2 regions of the Pseudoalteromonas nigrifaciens genome follow, and region 2 is predicted to be linked to the other one. Evidence: predicted binding sites of a transcription regulator. Region 2 holds the regulator's gene; the other holds the start of a gene.
What was found. The regulator MetJ, encoded in region 2, represses methionine synthesis genes. The targets are predictions, from matches to a motif close to TAGACGTCTAGACGTCTA.

Region 1: a site for MetJ is predicted at 3,144-3,161, ahead of metK (methionine adenosyltransferase). Genes of this name have one in related genera too.

Annotation. Positions count from the first base shown of each region.
Region 1 is NZ_CP011036.1:759,631-771,672, reverse strand. Features, by position in the region: gene hpf (ribosome hibernation-promoting factor, HPF/YfiA family) at 1-266, opposite strand, end outside; gene ppnP (pyrimidine/purine nucleoside phosphorylase) at 468-782, opposite strand; gene tkt (transketolase) at 968-2,959, opposite strand; gene metK (methionine adenosyltransferase) at 3,263-4,414, shown strand; gene PNIG_RS03590 (hypothetical protein) at 4,567-5,118, shown strand; gene PNIG_RS03585 (5-formyltetrahydrofolate cyclo-ligase) at 5,139-5,735, shown strand; gene rpiA (ribose-5-phosphate isomerase RpiA) at 5,788-6,441, shown strand; gene serA (phosphoglycerate dehydrogenase) at 6,451-7,680, shown strand; gene PNIG_RS03570 (TMEM175 family protein) at 7,784-8,362, opposite strand; gene PNIG_RS03565 (hypothetical protein) at 8,612-9,544, opposite strand; gene radA (DNA repair protein RadA) at 9,626-11,011, opposite strand; gene PNIG_RS03555 (PilZ domain-containing protein) at 11,377-12,042, shown strand, end outside.
Region 2 is NZ_CP011036.1:3,173,030-3,185,071, forward strand. Features, by position in the region: gene PNIG_RS15020 (type IV pilus secretin PilQ) at 1-780, opposite strand, end outside; gene PNIG_RS15025 (pilus assembly protein PilP) at 767-1,303, opposite strand; gene PNIG_RS15030 (type IV pilus inner membrane component PilO) at 1,303-1,905, opposite strand; gene PNIG_RS15035 (PilN domain-containing protein) at 1,895-2,467, opposite strand; gene PNIG_RS15040 (pilus assembly protein PilM) at 2,455-3,534, opposite strand; gene PNIG_RS15045 (penicillin-binding protein 1A) at 3,666-6,176, shown strand; gene PNIG_RS15050 (bifunctional aspartate kinase/homoserine dehydrogenase II) at 6,267-8,612, opposite strand; gene metB (cystathionine gamma-synthase) at 8,618-9,856, opposite strand; gene metJ (met regulon transcriptional regulator MetJ) at 10,056-10,376, shown strand; gene PNIG_RS15065 (malic enzyme-like NAD(P)-binding protein) at 10,475-11,716, opposite strand.

The sequences.
Region 1 (12,042 bases), 1.1 Mb from region 2:
TTGCGATGTTTTAGTGACGTATCTAGTTTTTTTGCGGCACTACTAATTGCTGGATACAGCACTTCGTTTTCGCCCTTAACCGATATACGTGCACCTTCGTAAATAGTGCTAATTTCCGCTTGAAGCTTGTTGTGAACTTTAGAAAGAATAATGTCGAGCGCGATCAAAGATGGAAAGTGATTCGCTATTTTTGAAAACTTTTCGTTTACGTGTTCTCTAATTGAATCAGTAACGTCAACATGGTGACCTGTAAGATTAATTTTCATTTTATATCCTTTTATGTGTTACTTCATAGTTAGTATTGGGGGCAATATGAATTAACACAAGGAGAAATGTAACTATTTAAGCAAATATTTGTTAGTAAAGCTGATTTAGATCACTCACTGAACATTAAACATGCAAAAGCCCGCATTATACGGGCTCTTTAAGCGGTTAAATAACATACTAACCGCGTTATATTTGTGCTATTAATCTGTGTATGAACAGCAATAATCAGCAAAATCGCTTACTTTTACCTTAAAGCTTACGTTTGCATCAACATTAAATGATTCGCCCGCATTAAATGTTTTCCACTCGCTTTCACCTGGCAATAAAATATCCCACTGCCCTGCTAATAATTCCATACATTCTTTTTGGTTAGTGTCGAACACAAACTCACCTGGTTGCATAAAGCCTAATGTTTTTGCTTCACCACTGCCTAATAAAACGGTTCGGCTTGACACTTTGCCATCAAAATACACATTGGCTTTTTTAATTACACTAACATTTTCGAACTTTGACATATTTAGCTCCTGCTAATAATTTAAGATTTTTATTTATAAATTTTATCGCACTACCTTGCCTGATAGCTTACTTTCTTGCAAGGAAAGCAGTATTGCTTTAAGTGAAGTTGTTTCATATTCGGGCATAAAAAAACCCGCAACATATGCGGGTTTTTCAATTGCTTACTTTATTTAATCAAAGGCGATTAAAAAAGTTCGTTTGCTTTGTTTACTATGTTCTCAACAGTAAAGCCAAAGTGCTCAAACAGCTCACCAGCAGGCGCTGACTCACCAAAGGTAGTCATACCTACTACTGCGCCATTTAGGCCAACGTACTTGTACCAGTAATCAGCAATACCTGCTTCTACTGCTACGCGGCGTGAAACAGATGCTGGCAATACACTTTCTTTGTATGCTGCGCTTTGCGTTTCAAAAGCATCAGTACACGGCATAGATACAACACGTACCTTTTTACCTTGCTTGCGTAGTTCGCTTGCAGAATCTTGTGCTAGTTGCACTTCAGAACCCGTTGCAATGAAAATAAGCTCTGGATTGCCGTCGCAGCTAAGGATGTAACCACCCTTTTTAACGTCGCTCAGTTGCTGTGCGTTACGTGCTTGTTGCTCTAAACCTTGGCGAGTAAAGATTAGTGATGTAGGACCGTCTTTACGCTCAATAGCTTGTTGCCATGCAATTGCCGACTCAACTTGGTCACATGGACGCCAGTTGTATAAATTAGGCGTTAAACGCATGCTTGCAATTTGCTCTACTGGTTGGTGAGTTGGACCATCTTCACCTAAACCAATTGAATCGTGCGTGTATACAAAAATGCTTGGTTGCTTCATTAATGCAGCCATACGTACGGCATTTTTTGCATATTCAACAAACATTAAGAACGTAGCACCGTAAGGAATAAAGCCTTTATGCAGCGCAATACCATTCATAATTGCCGACATACCAAACTCACGTACACCGTAATAAATGTAGTTACCGCTTGCATCGTCGCGTGTTAAGCCTTTAGAGCCATCCCAAATTGTTAGGTTTGAGCCAGCTAAATCGGCAGAGCCACCCATAAATTCTGGTAATAACGGGCCAAATGCGTTTAATGCATTTTGCGACGCTTTACGAGACGCTGGGTTTGCAGGGTTTGCTTGCAGCTCTTCAATGTATGCTTGAGATTTTTCAGCCCAATCGCCTGGCAGTTCGTTGTTAATACGACGCTTGTATTCTGACGCTAGCTCTGGGTATGCTTTTGCGTATGCTGCAAATTTTTCATCCCAGCTTGATTCAAGCTGTTGACCTTTTTCTTTGCTATCCCATTGTGCATAAATGTCTGCAGGGATTTCGAATGCATCGCCAGTCCAACCTAAAAATTCGCGAGACGCTTTAATTTCGTCCTCACCTAGTGGTGCACCGTGACAATCGTGGCTACCCGACTTATTAGGTGAGCCGTAACCAATAATTGTTTTACAACAAATTAGTGATGGCTTATCGGTAACACTTTTAGCTTCTGCGATTGCAGCACTTATAGCATCGCTGTCGTGGCCATCAACACCGCTAATTACATGCCAACCGTACGCTTTAAAGCGAGCTGGCGTATCATCGGTAAACCAACCTTCTACTTCGCCATCGATTGAAATGCCGTTGTCATCCCAAAATGCAACAAGTTTACCCAGACCTAATGTGCCTGCAAGTGAACCAGCTTCATGAGAAATACCTTCCATTAAGCAGCCGTCGCCCATAAATGCATAGGTAAAGTGATCAACAATATCGTGACCTTCACGGTTAAACTGTGCAGCTAGCGCTTTTTCGGCAATTGCCATACCTACTGCGTTAGTGATCCCTTGACCTAACGGGCCGGTAGTAGTTTCGATTCCTGGTGCATAACCGTACTCTGGGTGACCAGGTGTTTTTGAATGCATTTGACGGAAGTTTTTAATTTCGTCTAACGGTAAATCATAACCCGTTAAATGTAATAAAGAATAAATAAGCATTGAACCGTGGCCGTTCGATAATATAAAGCGATCTCGGTCAGCCCACTCTGGGTTTGTTGGGTTATGTTTTAGATAATCGCGCCATAATACTTCTGCGATATCTGCCATGCCCATAGGGGCTCCAGGATGACCAGATTTGGCCTTTTGTACTGCGTCCATTGACAAGACACGAATAGCATTTGCAAGTTCTTTGCGAGATGGCATGAATTCTCCTACCTTAATATATTTTTGCGCGGGTATTTATGTATTCGATTATGCCGCCGTATAACTTGGCGACTAGTGTATAGTCCATTCTTACTTATTGTAGGGGCGGTGTGCAATTAAAAACCCATAATAATAGGTCATTATGAATATTTTTTGAGACCGAAAAGTTATTAAATATTTTATTTAGACGTCTAGGCGTAAAAACACTATGCAAGGTGTTTTGTTTTCGATAAAATACGCCCCTTAATTTTTAAGCGCTAATACCGACGTTTGTGAAGCGCAATATTTGTGAGCAGAAATACAATGGCAAAACATTTATTTACTTCTGAATCTGTTTCTGAAGGTCATCCGGATAAAATCGCCGATCAAATCTCTGATGCGGTACTTGATGCTATCCTTGAGCAAGATTCTCATGCCCGAGTTGCGTGTGAAACTTACGTAAAAACCGGTATGGTTATGGTTGGTGGTGAAATCACTACTAGCGCATGGGTTGATATCGAAGAAATTACACGTAAAACAATTCGCGACATTGGCTACACTAATTCAGATATGGGTTTTGATGCAGATTCATGTGCAATTTTAAACACTATTGGTAAACAGTCTCCTGACATTAACCAAGGTGTTGACCGTACTAGCCCAGAAGAGCAAGGCGCTGGCGATCAAGGCTTAATGTTTGGTTACGCATGTAACGAAACTGAAGTACTAATGCCTGCTCCTATTACCTACTCACACCGTTTAGTGCAGCGCCAAGCACAGGTTCGTAAAAGCGGCGAGCTTAACTGGTTACGCCCAGATGCAAAATCACAAGTTACGTTTGCATACGAAAACGGCAAGCCAGTAGGTATTGATGCTGTTGTACTTTCTACGCAGCACAGCGAAGATATTTCACAAAAAGATTTAATCGAAGCGGTGATGGAAACTATCATCAAGCCGGTACTTCCTGCTGAGCTAATTACTAGCGCGACTAAGTTTTTTATTAACCCAACAGGTCGCTTTGTAATTGGCGGACCAATGGGCGATTGTGGCTTAACCGGTCGTAAAATCATTGTAGATACCTACGGCGGCATGGCTCGTCACGGTGGCGGTGCTTTCTCTGGTAAAGATCCATCAAAAGTTGACCGTAGTGCTGCCTATGCTGCACGTTATGTTGCTAAAAACATTGTTGCTGCTGGCCTTGCTGATAAGTGTGAGCTACAAGTATCGTACGCTATTGGTATTGCAGAGCCTACGTCTATAAGCGTAGAAACCTTTGGTACCAGCAAACTAGAAGAAAGCCGTTTAATTGAGCTTATTCGTGAGCACTTTGACTTGCGCCCTTACGGTTTAATTAAAATGCTTGATTTAGAGCGCCCTATCTACCTTCCAACGGCGGCTTACGGCCACTTTGGTCGTGAAGAGTTCCCTTGGGAGCGTACTGATAAAGCAGAAGCACTTCGCGCTGCTGCTGGCCTTTAAGCCAACATACTATTAAAAATATAAACGGCCCTTTTAAGGGTCGTTTTTATATCTAAAGCTTATTATTCAAGCCGTGAAACATAAATCACTCTCGAATTGTTTTGCACTTTCGGTATATACTCGTTTTACTATAAAAGCTTAGGGAATTAAAAATGGCCGACAACTTTCGTGTTACCTTTGTAGGACTCGCTGAGGGCGTTGACAGCAAAGCTGTTACTGCCATGCTTGCTACTAAATTAAAAACATCAAATGAAAAAGTGTCGCTTTTTTTTAATGGTAAACCGCTATTTGTGCCAAGCAATAAAGACAAAGCCCTAAAGCAAGCCAAACTACTTGCCAGCTTAGGTATTAAAAGTAAGCTGCAGGCTGTTACCAACCCTAATCAAAATACTCAACTGGCAAGTGCAACGAGTAGCCAGCGCGATGACAGAATTTTTGATGCGCTTGATTACATTACCAGTAGCTTAATTCGTCTTGAAGAAAAACTAGACGAGCTTGAACAGCGCCTACCCGAGGTTGAAGCCACAGCAATTACCGATGAACACATAGAGTGGCAAGACGATGATCTTATGCTTGATGATGAGTTGCTCACGCCACTGCAAAAACGCAGTAATGTGTTGTTATATTCACTCATAGCAACTGTGGTTACTTTGCTTATTTTATTAGCAATATATTTAACCGTCCCTAACTTATTCTCTTTTTAATTACGGGGTGAAATCCTAAAGTGAGCAATAAACGTGCAACAATAAGAGCGTCTGTCCGCGAACTGCGTAATAATTTATCAAGTAACCAACAATTAATTGCCGCCCAATCGCTAAAAGTGAATTTTATTCAATACTTAAATGGCAAAAAAAACACTAAAAAAGAGCATATTGCCATTTATTTTAGTAACGACGGCGAGTTAGATACCTCATTGTTAATTAATGAATTATGGGATAAAGGGCACACCCTTTACCTACCTGTAATCCACCCCTTTAACGGGGCTAATTTACTATTTCAGCGTTATGAAAAAAACTCACCCATGAAGGCAAACCGCTATGGTATCTTGGAACCTAAGCTCAATTGTACTCAAATATGCCCGTTACCAGAGCTTGATTACCTACTTATGCCATTAGTGGCATTTGATAACCAAGGTAATCGCTTAGGAATGGGGGGTGGGTTTTACGATCGGACATTGGCGCGGCTACACCAGCAACACTGGCAAAAGCCGCAACTTATTGGTTTAGCACATGAATGCCAAAAAGTAACAGCTTTACCCATAGAATCATGGGATGTGCCACTTAAAACAATTATCACCCCAAATAAAACCTACTGTTGGTAAAGCGTTACTTTGTATACCAGCAGAAATTTTTGACATAAATGAGCATAAAACAATGACACAAGACGAATTAAAAAAAGCAGCTGCTTGGGCAGCGTTAGAGTTTGTAAAAGAGAACACTATTGTAGGCGTAGGTACAGGCTCAACGGTTAATCACTTTATTGATGCACTAGGCTCAATAAAAGACACCATTAAAGGTGCAGTTTCTAGTTCAGAAGCCTCAACAGCTCGTTTAAAAGCGCTAGGCATTGAAGTATTTGAACTTAATGACGTTGATGTTTTAGATGTATACGTTGACGGCGCTGATGAAATTAACGCCCATAACGAAATGATTAAAGGCGGCGGTGCAGCCCTTACTCGTGAAAAAATAGTAGCAGCGGTAGCTAAACAATTTGTGTGCATTGTAGATGACACCAAATTAGTAGCAACCTTGGGTGGTTTTCCACTGCCGGTTGAAGTTATACCCATGGCACGCAGTTACGTAGCACGCGAATTATTAAAACTTGGCGGTGATCCTGTGTATCGCCAAGGTGTAGTTACCGATAACGGTAACGTTATTTTAGATGTACATAATTTAAAAATTACCCAAGCTAAACAACTTGAAACACAAATTAATCAAATTGTTGGCGTAGTTACCAACGGCCTATTCGCAGAGCGTGGCGCTGATAAAGTGATTATCGGCACTAAAAATGGGCCACAAATTAAATAGGATGAGGTTATGAGTAAGGTATCGTTGGCAAAAGACAAAATTAAAATTCTTTTGCTTGAAGGTGTTCACCAAAGCGCTGTTGAAACGCTAAAACGTAACGGTTATAGCAACATCGACTATGTTAAAACATCCTTACCTGAGGACGAGCTAAAAGAACGTATTAAAGACGTACACTTTGTGGGGCTTCGTTCTCGTACTCATATTAACCAAGCTGTGTTAGAAGCAGCTGAAAAGCTCGTTGCGGTTGGCTGTTTTTGTATTGGCACCAACCAGGTTGACTTAAATGCGGCGCGCGAACGTGGTATTGCAGTATTTAACGCACCATTTTCTAACACCCGCTCGGTTGCAGAGCTTGTACTTGGTGAAATACTGTTGCTATTACGCGGTATTCCTCAGCGTAATGCTGCTGCACATCGTGGCGGCTGGTTAAAAACCGCAAACGGCTCGTTTGAAGCTCGTGGTAAAACATTGGGTATTATTGGCTATGGCCACATTGGTACCCAGTTAGGTATTATGGCCGAAAATATTGGTATGCATGTTGAGTTTTACGATATTGAAGATAAGTTATCACTTGGCAACGCTAAGCAAGTACATAATTTAACTCAGCTATTACAACGCTCTGATATTATTACTTTGCATGTACCTGAAACCCCACAAACTAAGAACCTTATTGGCACTGCCGAACTTGCGGTTATGAAACAGGGCGCTATTTTAATTAATGCGTCTCGCGGTACTGTAGTTGATATTGATGCATTGGCAGAAGCGCTTACCGATAAAAAACTCAGCGGCGCAGCAATCGATGTATTCCCGGTTGAGCCTAAATCTAACGATGAAGAGTTTGTATCGCCACTGCGTAATTTCGACAATGTTATTTTAACGCCGCACATTGGTGGCTCAACTCAAGAAGCGCAAGAAAACATTGGTATTGAAGTAGCTGGAAAACTAGCTAAATACTCAGATAACGGCTCAACTATTACTGCTGTTAACTTCCCTGAGGTTTCACTACCAGAGCTTGCTAATCGTAGTCGCTTACTGCATGTACATCACAACCGTCCTGGCGTATTAACACAAATAAACCAAGCGTTTGCGCAGCACGGTATTAACATTGCCGCGCAGTACCTACAAACAGATGAGTCAATTGGTTATGTAGTTATTGATGTAGATACCGACCACTCAGAAGTTGCCCTTAAAGAGCTAAGCGCTGTTGAAGGCACGATAAGAGCACGTATTCTGCATTAACTAATTTAAGCTCTAGAAAATTTTAAGCCGCGTTTGCTTTATAACAAACGCGGCTTTTTTATTGCCCTACTTAGCGGTAAAACTAATTAAAAGAGTAATAAATTTAATTTTGATTAACGGCCTGCTCTATTCTTTTATCTGGCACTAACCATAGCAGCGCCACTGCTACATATATTACTTGTGCTAACCATGGTGCTACAAATGCTACGCCTACTGCCGATAAGTAAAGCGCCATAGACACTTTGCCTTTCCAGTCTGCACCGATTGCTTTGCGCAATACAGAGCTGCAGCCATCTGTCGCCATTATGCTGCGTTGTAAAATATTATACGCAATCGCCGCCATAAACAGCACGGCACCATAAGTCGCGGTAGGTAGCGGCTCAAAGTGATTACCTCCCATCCAACTGGTCGAAAACGGGAATAATGATAACCAAAAAAGTAAATTTAAATTTGACCACAATACCCCACCCGAAACACTGCCAGCAGCGTGTAATAAATGATGATGGTTATTCCAGTAAATCCCTACGTATACAAAACTTAAAACATAGCTAAAAAAGTTAGGGAGCATAGGCACAAGTGCTTCAATTCCTGCGCCTTCAGGTATTTTTAGCTCCAATACCATAATGGTAATAATAATTGCCAACACACCATCACTAAAAGCTTCTAATCGACCTTTTCCCATCTGTAACCCCATTCAACTTTAAGTAATTAGTTTGAGCCTTAATGGCTATTTAATATGATAAATAACAGTTTTTGTAGTAATGAATACTAACGATTAAATGAGTGCTGGTAAACTAATTGTTAATTTTGAGAGTTAACACCTAGTCTAAACGCAAAATTTACGCATAAAAAAGCGCGAGTTAAACTCACGCTTTAATTATGTGTATCGTGCTATCATTTTTAACTGATATCGCGATTGCTATAGCTACTTTTAGTCGCCTTTAACTTCTAGATTAATGTACTCTACAAGCTTTTCAGGCTGGCCTATTAGCATCATTATTTGTTGGTTAACTTCCATCATAGTTTTGCCTTCAGGTAGTTTTGCCGACACGCTAAATGAATTTAAGCCTTTAACAAAGCCGCTAATCGCTTCTGCAATTTCTTCGGTTACTGGCGCTTGCTGTAGCTGCTGCTCAACCATCATTTGCATTTGCTCAACACTCATACCTTGCTTAATAAGCTCGCTTTCTAGCAATGCTTTAAGCTCGCCTTGGTTATTAAGTTCAAAGTTAACACTGCGCGGCTCTAACTTACTCATAGCTTGCATTATTAGCGTTTGCTGCTGTAATTCTTGCTCATAAGTTAAAGGTTCGCTGCCCGCTGCTTGCTGTGCTTTACTGATCGCAAGCGATGCATCCATAAGTGCTTGTGTGTTTGCCAGACCCATATTCATATTAAAGCTAACAATGTCTTTTGCATCTAACTTAACTACCACATCGCTGTCGCCCGATTTTTCATCGTAATCAAGTGATGAATGTAAATCGTAACTGGCCGACGCTAACATAGTATTTGTATCGGCTGGTAATTTAGCCACAAAGTCTTTATTAAATTGAAAGCTTTTTACATCAAATGTAGTGTGTGGTGAAATTTTATCGGTTTCGTAGCCTGTCACTTCAATGCTTTGAATACTGGCAACATTATCGCCTTCAGAACTAATGACTTCCATATTGCTAATTTCTACACTATTGGAAATAACACTAGCCGATAAGTCTGCATACTTAAATGTAGCGCCGGTTTGCTCGCTCACTAGTGCTAGTTGCTTATCTATTTCTGCACGTACTTCTTTAGTGGCTACGTGATTTGCATAACTTACGCCACCAACACCGGCAGCTACAATTGCTGCAGCTATAACTAACTTTTTCATGTTATTTCCTTATTTAAGTCTTTATATAAATTGTTTCAGCTCAAGAGTAACATTGCAGAACATCACCGATAAGCGTTTTTGCTAATTAATTAAACTAAGTAACTCATGTACTGTTTTTATCGGGGTGATCTTAGCGCCCAGCCCTTCCATTGATTTATGGTAATTACGAAATGGAATAAATATTTCCGTAAAGCCATGCTGCGCAGCTTCTTTAACGCGCGGTACGCCACTGTCTATTGGGCGTACGTCGCCATTTAAACTCAGCTCTCCCATAATACAAGTGGTACGTGGCACCACAAAATCATTTAAGCTGCTAAGTAGCGCAGCAACCAACGCTAAATCTATACAGGTTTCTGATTCATCAATTTTTAAGCCACCCACTATATTAAAAAACGTATCGTGAAATATTTTAGTTTTTGTGTGCTTACGCAGTATGCCGGTGAGCATTTTTATTCGGTTCATGTTTAAACCAACGCAAACACGCTGCGGAAATTCCGCCTCAATTTCAGTGGTTAAACATTGAATTTCGAGTAATAAATTACGATTACCTTTACGAATACACGTAATTGCAGAGCCAGGTGAATCTGTAGTTGAGCCTGATAAAAATATTTCGCTGGGGTTATCAACGCTGAGCATACCGCGTTCGCACATTCTAAAAATACCGACTGTATCTATATCACCAAAGCGGTTTTTATTTGCTCGTAAGGTACGAATTTGCCCATCGTTAGTATCTATATGCAATAGTGCGTCAACTATATGCACCAGCGTTTGCGGACCAGCTATTTCGTTGTTTTTATTTACATGGGCAATAATGAACATAGTGACATCATTTTGCTTACAGTATTGCGTAAGTGCTTGCGCGGCACTTTTTACTTGCGAAGGCGAGCCTGGGCTACCGTTAGCTGTGTCGGTGACCACTGCTTGAATGGAGTCTATTACTGCAAACTTAATTTTATTTTTATCGAGTTCTTCAATGATGGTTTCAACACTGGTTTCGGAAAGTAAATAAAGCGCATCAGGGTTATAATTTAACTTTAAACGATTCACTCTGTTTTTAAACTGCGATAAAGATTCTTCTGCGGTACAGTAAAGTGAGGGCATGCGTTGTGACATTCGTGCCACTAAATCAGATAACAAGGTTGTTTTACCAGCCCCTGGATCGCCAGAGATTATATTAACTGACCCCGTTGTTACACCGCCACTTAAAACACGATCGAGCTCGCCAATTTCAGTTAACTGTTTTTCAGTTTCTGCGGTAGCAATATCATTAATTTTTTTAGAACCGCCACCAATCCCCCCAGCATAACCACCTACACTTACGCGTGCCGATGCTTTTTTACTTTGCCCTGCTGACGGTTTAAATTCTGCTAATGTGTTCCATGCACCACAGCGGCATTGACCTTGCCAACGTTGGTAGTTCATGCCACATTCGGTACAAACAAACTCTACTTTTGCCGCTTTAGCCATTTATAACTTTACCTACTATTCTTTAATTTTAAAAATACTTAATGTTAAGTGCTTATTTTACCATTTTAAACTTTCGCCTAACAATGAGTCATGCCAACAAGATAATTTAGCACTACTATTATTATCTATAAATGCTGTTTTCTTTTTTACTATACTTTAGGGCATACTTATTGCTTGAATAATAGTTTAAAGTAACTTGCCAATAAATTGGTATTTAACACATAATAACAAGCGCTAAACTGTAGTTACTCGAATAATCGTACCTATATTAACAACAATAACACGATACGACATTTATTGAGTTTTCTAATAAATGGATTTAATAGTATACCTACTTTTTTAATTAGACGGTGATGGTTTTATAAATGGCTGAAGACATACTGCTCAAGCACGAAGATCTTATATCTGAATTAAAACATTATTTAGGCAACCCTAAATTTGATTTAATTTTTAAGTCTAAAATAGCTGGGCTTACAAAGCCTGAACAGTTTTTAATGAAAATGGAAATGACACGCTTATCTCAGCCGATAGCGCGCTTTATTGACTTACGTGGTTTAGTGACTGGGCAGGTAAAGCCTTATGATCACAATGGCAAGCAACATTTCATGGATGAAACAGCGATTGAAGTATTTGAAGCTGCGCTAAAACAACACGGTGGTTATACCCTTGCCGTTTATGAGGCAGTGATGAACACCGAAAATAATCATCGGGTGTTACAACGCAAAACCACAGAAAAAATTGCAGAGCAAGCCATTGATGACTCCCTTAATACAAATGTTATAAAGTTTGCCTCTTATGAAAGCCGCTCTGAAGAGCGAATGAACTATTCAATTAAAGTAACGGTTGAATACAACGACAAAAAAAGTATTGCTGCTAGCACTTCCGATATATCCCTCAGTGGTTGTAAAATAAAGCTAGCCACTCGTTATGTGCTAAAAAAAGGACATTTAATCGCCTTGCGTTTGGTAGGTTTAGAGCAAGACTTTGAGCTAGGTTTAAAAAATGGCATTCAGTATGAGGTTGTCGCCGTA
Region 2 (12,042 bases):
TATTTGCTGATAAGTAAACGTAAATGCTGCGTTTGGCTCAATAACAATTCGGCTCAGGTTATCTTCTTTAAAGGTTTCTATATTGCTTACGATAGTACCAAAATCAAGTACATCTAATTCGTATAATAAATCATCTAAAATATCAGTGTGATGAAACTCTGCAATAATTTTACCGCCACTTTCATGTACTTCTATTGCGGCTTGAGTATCTTGCAAAAATACCAATACTTTAGCTTCGCCCTTTTCACCACGGCGAAAATCAATAGATTGAATACGATTAATGTAACTACCGCCAATGCTATCTGCAGCATCATCAGTCGTTAGCGCTTGCTCGGTTAATGGATTATCAGAGATACGCAGCGAGACCAGATTATTATTAACCTGGGTTTCATAAATTTTCAAACGCTCAAGATGTACCGTTACTTTTAAACCGTTACTTGTCATTACGCTGGTTACATTATTTATTCCAGCCAAATTAACAGCAACATCGGCTAACCCTTGATCTAACTGTGCATTGGTAAACAGCATTTCTATACGCGCTGGGCTATTGAACACTTGAATACTTGGTTGCTGGGTTAATTCTTCATCAAATACCAGCTGTAGTTCGGTTTCGCCTTTTAATAATGGATTATAGCGCACGTCATAAAGTAGCGGCTCAGCTACCGCAGTTTTAGCTATTAATAGTGCAAAAATCACTAATAAAGCTGACAATACACGATGAAGCGAACCTACATCCTTATACATATTTGTATGACCTTTTTTGTTATTAATTTGCGCCATCAATTGTCGCCTCTAACATTTCTAATTTAGTCTGACGCTCTTTCCAACAGCCAGATCCATCAGGGATTAATTCTATTAACTCAATATAGTCACTACTCACTTTTTTTACTTTTCCGTCGTAAGTGCCCAAGTAACTCCCTACGGTTACTCTATGCAGCGTTGCATCAGCAGCAGTAATAAGTGCCCATGTTTGGCTATTAGAACCTAGCGTGCCTTTCATCGCTAGGTTATCTAGCGGATATTTTTCTAATGGCTCACGAACTCTATCTGGATCTGGGTGCAAACAATTTTTAATTTGCGTTAACTTATTTTGTATAATTTCAGGTTGTGGAGCTACAAATGGGCTGCGCAATTGACCTGCATTGTATTCAAAATACTCAAACTGAATGAGCTCTGGTATTTTTTCCACTCTGGGGGTAGTACTTGCTTTTACCTGATCAATAAATTCTTTTTGTTCAGAAGTGTCACTATTACAGCCACTCAATAACATTGTAAAAATAGCCACTAAAGGGAGTTTATTCATTATTTAGTCCCCTCTTCGTAGCGATAAGTTTTTGCAACCACACTAAATGTTAACTGCTTTTCTCCAGATGATAAAATAGAAAAGTCATGTAAACTAACAATTCGCGGTAATTGAGCCACTTTACCTACAAACTGACCAAATTCATGATAGGTACCCACCACTTCTATTTTTATTGGCAGCTCGGTATAAAATTCTTTTTTAACTTCAGGTAGCCAACCAACTTTTAAAAAGGTTAAGCCACTGGTAGTGCCTACATAAGATAAGTCATCTAACAAGCCGGGGGTTTCATTAGAGGTTGGTAGGCGCTTTAATAGCTGAGAAAACTTATCTTCCATTTCAATCATTTGCAGTCGATAAATATCTAGTTTACTGGCTACCGCATATTTGGTGCGATAAGTAGTGCGCAGCTCCACCTCTGTGGCTACCGCGTTGTGATAACTGTCTATTTCATCTGAAACTAATAAGCTATAGCTAAAAAACAACACTAAACCCGCAATAAAAGCACCGCAAATAACCTTAACAATAACCGGCCATTCACCTATATTATCAAGTTCTATTTCATTCCAATCTACATCTTTAAATGCTTTAAAATCAAGGTTCATCATGTACCTCGCCAATTTTATCGAATGGTTTTACATAAAATTCCATATTAAAATCACTCAACAAACGCGAAGATTTATCGCCAGCAACAATACCTTGCATTACTGGGCGCTCTAATAAATAAGAACCTTGCACTTCACGTAACAAGGTTGAAAGGCGATTATTCGATTCGCTTTTTCCAAGTACATGAATTTGATTACCGCGTCGCTCTAGCTTAGTTAAATAAACCCCTGCAGGTACTATTTTTGCGACTTCATCCATAATTTGCGTGCCTAAATTACGACTCCTTTGCAGGTTTTCAATTAAGCGCATACGCTGCTGCAGGTTTTCTTTTTTCTTATCTAGCTCTCTAATGTCTCTTATTTCTTTATCTAGCATACTTATTTCTGCACTAAGGTAATTGTTTTTTAGATTTTGACCCTCTTTTAAAGCGCCATAAAATGAGCTCAATAAATACATACTCAAAAAACACAAAACAACAACTGCAATTAATGAAGTAATAAACTTCTTTTTTGAGTCTTCACGCTGTTGTTCACGCCAAGGCAGTAAATTTATATGTGGCATGATGAAAAGCTCCTCAAAGCGAGTCCTGTTGCAATAGCAAATTGCGTGCGATGACGCTGTAATACATTACGGTCAACTCTAGGAGATATTTCCATATTTACAAATGGCTCGGCTACAATTGTGTGTATACCTAACTCTTCGACTAATAAGCGCTCAAAACCGCTAATCATAGCTGTACCACCGGTTAATACAATATAATCTAGCTGATCTTTACCCGTGGTGGTTAAAAACATTTGCACCGCGCGGCGCACTTGTTGTAGCAAGGCTGTTTGAAAAGGTGCAAGTACTTCAAAGGTATAATTTGGCGGTAAGTCGCCGGTTGCTTTACCAATTTCAGCTTCATCAAAGCCTTTATTATAATAAGTAACAATACTATTAGTGTATTGATCGCCACCAAACACTTGGTCGCGGGTATAAATTGTATCACCCGCTTGCACTACACTTACGAGTGTTAATACCGCGCCAATATCGACAATTGCAACGCACTTATTAAATGCATCACTTGGTAACTGTTGATAGTACACATCCATTGCTCGGCTTAATGCGTAGCTTTCTACGTCAACCACTTTAGCAACTAAGTTAGCCGCTTCTAACGCGCCAACACGTGCTTCAACGCTTTCAGTACGCGCAGCCGAAAGCAATACATTCATTTTACTAGGATCGGCGGCATTGGTTGATAGCTTTTCAAAATCAAGATTAACTTCATCTAATGGATAAGGAATTAAGCTGTCTGCTTCAATTTCAATTTGCGATTCTAATTCAGCGTCACTTAAGGTGACATCCATGAAAATCACCTTGGTGATCACGGTCTGGCCTGAAACAGCCACCGCAGCTTCTTTTAGTGATTTAGGTAATTTTCGTTTTAATTTAGTTATTACATTACCAATTGCTTCAATATCTTGAATAGTACGCTCACTCATGGCGCCTTTTGGCATAGGTTCAATTGCAAGTGCTTCTAATCGAAGCCCAGTGTCTGTTTCACTTAACAGTACAGCTTTGATAGAGTGCGATCCTATATCAATGCCTACCATCATCGGCGATGGCTTTTTAAATAGTTGACTTAGCATGTTTGCAACTTTGCCTTTGTTTTAATAATAAACAAGTTATAATTCTTATCTGAAAAAATACTATTCATTTTTTAATCAATATATACTAGCAGCCTCAACTTGTAATTGGGAGTCCATTTAGGGAAATATCAGTGATTTTATTAAAAAGAACTTTACAATTTTTTATCATTTGCACATTATTTGGACTGATCACTTTGTTCAGCCTTTATTATTACGTTAAACCTGATATCCCAAGTGTGCAAGTTTTAAAAGACGTGCAATTACAAACTCCTATGCAAGTATTCACTAAAGATGGTCTGTTGATCAATCAATTTGGTGAAAAACGACGAATTCCGGTCACAATAGACCAAATACCACAACCCCTCATTAATGCATTTTTAGCCACCGAAGACAGCCGCTTTTATGATCACCTTGGTATTGACCCAATAGGTATAGTGCGCTCTGCGCTTGTACTTATATCTACCGGAGAGAAAAAACAAGGCGCTAGTACTATTACTATGCAGCTAGCACGTAATTTTTTCTTAACCCGCGAAAAAGCCTACATTCGTAAAGTAAAAGAAATTTTTATCGCGATACATATTGAAAACTTATTAAGCAAAAACGAAATTCTTGAGCTGTATTTAAATAAAATTGAATTAGGTAATAGGGCGTTTGGTATTGGTGCAGCAGCGCAAGTTTATTACGGTAAAGAACTAAAAGACTTAACCCTTGCGCAAATGGCAATGATTGCCGGCCTGCCAAAAGCACCTTCAGCGCTTAATCCTATTCGCAATCCAGTGCGTGCTAAAGCGCGTCGTAATGTCGTACTTGGTAGAATGTTGTCTGAACGTTATATAACCCAAAGCGAATATGAAGAGACTATTAATCAACCTATAACGGCCGTTTTTCATGGCGCTGAAATAGATTTATACGCACCTTATATATCTGAAATGGTGCGTGCAGAAATGGTTGCTAAATACGGTATTGATAAAGCGTACAACTCTGGCTTTAAAATATTTACCTCGGTAGAGTCCCACGTTCAACAAGCTGCGCAAACGGCTTTAGTAAATAACTTACATAATTACGATATGCGCCACGGTTTTAGAGGTCCAGAGCGTTTATTATGGGATGCGCAAACACAACCAGCATTAAGCCAAGCGCAAATTCTTAACCAGCTAAAAGACGTAAAACAGCTTGGCGACTTACAAGCCGCGGTAGTATTGGCGGTTAACGAAAAAACAGCCGACGTTTTACTAAAAAATGGTGAGCTGGCAACACTTACATGGGATAACTTAAAGTGGGCACGTAAATATATTACGCGTTACCGCCAAAGTTTTGCTCCTAAAGCTGCAACTGAAATATTAGTCCCAGGTGCACAAATATGGCTACGTAAAAACGACGATAATAATTATTTATTGAGTCAAATTCCTGAAGCCTCTAGTGCCATTGTGTCTTTAGACCCTCAAGATGGCCGTATTAAAGCAATTGTTGGTGGTTATAGTTTTGAGCAAAGCCAGTACAACCGTGCAGTGCAAGCTAAACGCCAAGTTGGCTCAAACATTAAACCCTTTATTTACTCTGCAGCTCTGGAAAAAGGCTACACTTTAGCATCCATTTTAAACGACGCTCCAATTAATCAATGGGATAAAAGCCAAGGTATTGCATGGCGCCCAAAAAACAGCCCTGCAGTTTATAATGGCCCAATTCGTATTCGCCGCGCATTGGCGCAATCTAAAAACGTTATTTCGGTTCGTCTTCTACGTGGTGTAGGCTTGCAACGTACTGCCGATCATTTACTTAAATTTGGTTTTGATAATAAAGACATTAACCGCAGTGAATCTTTAGCGCTTGGTAGTGCTTCCATTTCTCCATTAGAACTTGCTCGTGGTATGAGCGCGTTTGCTAATGGCGGGCATTTAATAGAACCGTATTTTATATCTGAAATTCAAGATGCCTTTGGCACAGTGTTATTTAAAGCAAACCCAGCCCTAGCCTGCGATGAGAACACGCAGCCCCTCGCTATCGAAAATAACAGCAGCCTAACGATAGAAAATACTGAGCAAGGTGAAAAAGCGCAGCAAACAGTGCAATGTGCCCCACGTATTATTTCTAAACAAAATGCTTTTTTAATTGCAGACGCTATGAACAGCGCAATTTGGGGCGGCGGAAGCTGGAGCAATAAAACAGGCTGGACGGGGACTGCATGGCGAGCACAGCGTTTAGGGCGTCGTGATTTATCGGGTAAAACAGGTACCACAAACGACTCTGTTGACACTTGGTTTAGTGGTTTTAACCGCAATGTACTCACCTCAGTATGGGTTGGCTTTGACAACCCTGGCAATACTCTAGGTCGCTCTGCTTATAACAACAACCTTGATAGTGGTCAAATAACAGGGGCTGAATCGGGCGCAAAAACAGCTCAACCGGCATGGAATGAATTTATGAGGGCAGCTCTTGATGGGCAACCAGAAGCGCCAATTGAACCACCTGAAGGATTAGTTTCTATTCGTATTGATTTAGCGACTGGCTTATTAAGCCACAAAAATGATTATACTAGCCGCTTTGAATACTTTGAAAAAGGCACTACCCCAACTAGTTATGTGCTTTCGCAGCCAAGCGATATTTTTGAAGAAGACACCAAAACAGAAGAAGAGCTATTTTAACCATAAGCACATCTCTCATTAGCTAAATGGTTAATTACGCTAAAAAAACGGCAACCTCTTTAGGTTGCCGTTTTTTGTTTTATTTAATTATTACTTTAAGTTTTTTATCAGCCAATATAAGTCAGAATGAACGCCTGCTGCAGTCACTTCCTTACCAGCACCTGGGCCTTGTATAATCAAGGCATTATTGCTGTACCACTGGCTGTTAATAACAAAAATATTATCACCCGGGGTTAAGTTTGCTAATGCGTCATTGGGCGTAACATACGCTAACCCTACTTTGGCCGTTACGCTATCGGGCTCAATACTCAGTAAACCTGTATAACGAAGTACCGCGTTTTGTAATTTTGCATTGCGTGCATGCTCTTCAATAAAAGTGTCGAGCTTATGTTTATTAGCTAAAAAGTCATCCCAGCTACCTAGTGCTAGCTCATCGGGCATTAACGGCGCTAAGGCAATGTCGTTAAGGTCTAATTCAACCCCTAACTCTCGCGCTAAAATAAGTAGCTTACGCTGCATATCTCGCCCCGATAAATCTTCGCGCGGATCGGGTTCAGTAAAACCCATTTGTTGCGCTTCAAGTAATAACTCAGAAAATGCAGTTGCGCCATTATACATACTACATAACCACGATAACGTACCCGAAAAAACACCTTCTATACGTGTTATTTTATCGCCACTGTTTTGTAAATCTGCAAGGGCAAAATTAATTGGTAAACCGGCACCCACACTAGCGTTATAGCGCCAATATAAATTGCGCTGCGCAATATTGTGCTGCAACGCTTTATACCAAGGAGTTGGCGCGGTACCAGCATACTTATTAGCACTAATTAAATGACAATCAAGCGCAACAAAATCTGGGTATAACTGACTAAATTGCTCGCTGGCGGTTATGTCTATAACCACTTTATGCTCGTAATCAAGCTGGCCAATAGCGGTTAATAAATCTTGGCTGCTATAGTCAACAGCCTCTAACTGCCATTGGTTCTTCCAGTGCTGTACATTTATGCCGCTGGGATTAAATAGCAGTTTTTGCGAACGTGCTAATCCCACTAACTTAATATTAAAGTCGGTTGATAAGCGTGCTAGCTGCGCCGATAGTTGGCTAACAAATACATCCCCTACGTTACCAAGCCCTGCCACTATTAAGGCAATTTCTTGGCCTTTAGTGATCAGTTTATCGTGCAGCACATTAAGCACATCACTATCAATAAGCTGATCCGTCAGTAGCAATACATAACCACTATCTTGATGCACAAAGCGAGGTTCAATATTATGCAAATTGAGCAACTCGCGTGCCTGAGTACTCAATGAGTTTATATCTTGCTCAGGAGCAACTAGCGCGCAACCATGTAGGTTAGACTCGCTAATATTGGCTCTTCCTGCAAAGTAACTAACTACTTGATGGGTCGCTACTGCCGGTACTATTAGGTAAGTTTCACCCGCGCTACTAAAATGATGCAAGCTATGTTGAATAAGCTGGCTAACCTGAGTTACCTCACCCTCAACTAGCCCTTCAACACTAAGTAAATCTATATTTTCTAATGTAGTAATAAAACGTTTTTGTTTTACACAGCCCTCTTTCACTACATTTGTTGAGCTTGCTTGCACGTCAAAACTACTGCGCACCGCAAGCTTTATATCGGTATTTTTAAGTGGCGATAATGTTTTAGCGTGTAAAACGGGGTTACCTAATCTTGCCAATAAGTTAGCTTGCGCTCTACATACCTTAGCGTATTTAATGGCCTTGTTAACTTTACGTGGGTCGGTACTAAATATCCCTTGTGTATCGGTCCAAATATATACTTGTTTAGCATTGCAATAACTTGCCAATAAGGTTGCACTGTAATCACTACCATTGCGACCAAGAGTGACCGTATCGCCTTGGGTATTAGCCGCAATAAACCCTGTTACCACGTTAATTTTGTGCTGGCTAATAAGCTCACTACACTGCTGCGTATTTTGGCTATGCAATAATTGTCCATCACTTAGCGTAAACAAGCCTCTTGCGTCTTGCATGCATGCAGCAACATTAAGTTGCTGTAAATACGCAGCGAGCAAACGAGCTGACCACAACTCACCATGGGCGAGTAGCGCCGCTTCTTGCAACTGCTCAGTACTCGCTAATTTAGCAACTAAACTTAGCTCTTCATTTAGAGTGGTTAAAGCGCTGCGCTTTAAATCGCCCTGCAGTAGCTGCGTTATTAAATCACTTTGATGATTGTTTAATTGCAATACAATATCAGCGAGCGCTTGAGTATCGTGCTGCTGATAACTTTGCCACAGTTTTACTAATGTATCTGTGGTTTTTCCTGCAGCCGATACCACTACACAATCACCGGGCTGAGCTTGCCCTATAATTATTTTTGCAACGCTTTTATAGCGCTCGGCTGAGCTTAAACTCGAACCACCAAACTTATGAATATTATTAGTCATATTAATTACCACAACGCCGGGTGAGCAGCGCTCAATTTAACATTACTACTTGCGCTAGCGCCTGCTTTACCTGCGTTATTGTGCTGACCTGGTTGCACTAAATTAAATACCCGATCAAAGTCTGCTAATAAATCTGCTACATCTTCAATACCTACCGACACACGAATAAGCGTATCGCCAACGCCAGCGGCTAAACGAGCCTCGGCTTCCATTCCTGCATGCGTCATTGTTGCTGGGTGGCATATTAAGCTCTCTACGCCACCTAAAGATTCAGCTAAGCTAAATGTTTTAAGGTTTGTTAAAAATGCAGCTGCGTCATTCACACCGCCTTTAATGTCAAAACTAACCATGCCACCAAAACCAAGTTGCTGTGCTTTAGCCAATTCATGTTGTGGATGCGACTCTAGCCCCGGGTAATATACTTGGCTAACAAATTTTGAGCTTTCAAGGTACTTAGCAATAGCTAAGGCATTTTCTTGATGCTGCCGTAAGCGTACATTTAAAGTACGCAAGCCACGCAAAGTTAAGTAACTATCAAACGGTGCCCCCGTTATACCAATATTATTTGCCCACCAAGCCAGTTCTTCACCTAGTTCGTCAGTTGCAGCAATAACCGCACCGCCAACCACGTCTGAGTGGCCATTTATGTACTTAGTGGTTGAGTGCACCACAATATCAACGCCAAATTTAATCGGGTTTTGTAATGCAGGCGATAAAAAAGTATTATCTGCGGCTACCAAAGCACCGCATTGTTTCGCAATATCGGTTACTGCTTTAATATCAGTTAAACGTAAAATAGGGTTACTAGGGGTTTCTATCCAAATTAACTTAGGTTTGATTACTAAAATTTGCTGCAAACTTTCTGGTTTAGTTAAATCTAACACTTCGAGTTTTAATAGGCCGCGCTTTTGTAATGAGGTAAATAAGCGATAGCTGCCGCCATAACAATCATGGGGGATCACCAACGTATCGTCACTATTAAGCAGCTGAGTGGCTAAATGTACGGCAGCCATTCCTGTTGCAGTAATAATGCCGCGAGCACCACCTTCGAGTTCGCTGAGTGCTTGGGCTAAAGTATCACGATTTGGATTACCACTGCGGCCATAGTCATATTGACGTTTTGTATCAAAGTCGGCAAACGAATAAGTGGTTGATAAATACAGCGGAGGCACAACCGCGCCATGGTGCTTATCAGCATCGACACCACTGCGAACTGCAATTGTCGCTTTATTTTTTTCACTCATATTTATTACCTGCTTTATTTAGATGTTTAGACGTCTAAAACAGTAATTCATTCAACTTAAGAAGTCAAAACATTTAAACACCTAGCCATCTGTGCAACAAGTATTTGACTAATTTGTTTAAATCGATAGAATTTCACGCATATTCGCGCTATTTTTTAGTAGGGTGAGCAATTAATAATCTGAGGCAACGATACATCTTATGGCAAAATGGAATGGCGAGTATATTCACCCATACGCAGAACACGGGAAAAAATCAGAGCAAGTTAAAAAGATCACCGTTTCGATCCCGCTAAATGTATTAAAAGTACTAACCGATGAACGCACCCGTAGGCAAATTAATAACTTACGCCATGCAACTAATAGCGAGCTATTATGTGAAGCATTTTTGCATGCGTTTACTGGGCAACCGTTACCTAACGATGATGATTTACGTAAAGATAACGCCGAAAAAGTGCCTGAAGAAGTAAAAAAAATAATGCAAGAAATGGGCTTAGAAGTTCCTGTTTTAAACGAAGACTAAACAGCGGCTTTTAAACAAAAAAACCTCAGCCATGCTGAGGTTTTTTTATGGCTATAAATTACACTGAAGTAACTTAATACCGAGCAACATAATGCTGCTTATTCCATATAGTTTGCTGGCAGCTCTATTTGCGCTACGCCTGAAGCAATGGCTGCTAATGCAACTGCTTTAGCAATACGCGGCAATAAACGCGGGTCCATAGGCTTAGGAATAATATACTCTGCACCAAACGCTAGCTTATCTACACCGGCAGCTTTTAGTACTTCTGGCGGAACCGGCTCTTTGGCAATACTACGAATAGCTTCAACTGCTGCAATTTTCATTTCATCGTTAATTTCACTAGCACGCACATCAAGTGCACCACGGAAAATAAACGGAAAACACAACACGTTATTAACTTGGTTAGGGTAATCTGAGCGCCCTGTTGCCATAATTAAATCGCTTCGTGCGCCGTGTGCCAGTGCCGGATCAATCTCAGGGTCTGGGTTCGAACAAGCAAATACGACTGGCTTTGCTGCCATTAATTTTAAATCATCGGCCGATAATAAGTTAGGGCCCGATACACCAACAAATACGTCAGCATCTTCAATTACATCTTGTAATGTACGCTTATCGGTATTGTTAGCAAATAACTGTTTGTACTCGTTTAAATCATCACGGCGAGTGTGAATAACACCTTTACGATCAAGCATATAAATATGTTCACGCAGTGCACCACACTTAATTAATAACTCCATACAAGCAATCGCTGCAGCGCCGGCACCTAAACATACAATAACTGCATCTTCAATATCTTTGCCTTGCACTTCCAGCGCATTTATCATGCCTGCAGCCGTTACAATAGCCGTGCCGTGCTGATCATCATGAAAAACAGGAATACTACAGCGTTCAATAAGCGCCTTTTCAATTTCAAAACACTCTGGTGCTTTAATATCTTCAAGGTTAATACCGCCAAAAGTATCAGCAATATTAGCCACAGTATTTATAAAGTCTTCGGTGGTGCGGTGTTTTACTTCAATATCAATTGAGTCAATGCCTGCAAAACGTTTAAACAACAACGCCTTGCCTTCCATTACCGGTTTTGACGCTAAAGGCCCTAAATTTCCTAAACCTAAAATAGCAGTACCATTGGTGATCACTGCAACCAAATTACCTTTACCTGTGTACTTATAGGCATTTACAGGGTCAGCAGCAATTTCACGCACCGGCTCAGCTACACCGGGGCTATAAGCTAAAGCGAGATCATGAGCCGTTTCTGCAGGCTTGGTTAGCTCAATGCTGATTTTACCTGGAACGGGGTGAGAGTGATAATGTAGTGCTTGTTCACGAAAGTCCGACATAACGCGATTATATCCTGCAATTTAAGTTAAAGTGAGAGGGAGTAAAGCGACACTTAACATGCCTTAAAGTACGATACCCTTATTATTTTTAAATTCCAAGCAATATCAGGTCTATCCTGTTATATGCTAGATCTGTTAATTTTAAGCGAATTTTCAGCAACTTCGATAAAAACATCGCTACTTTTCATAAATATAAATTGTGCTAAAAGGCACTTTTCAAGCTTATTTTAGTTAAAAGTATTATTCACAAAACAGCGTTTTTAAAATGTGAATAAAATCAGCTAAAAGCGATTATTTATTCTGCTTTAACAACACATAGCTTCATG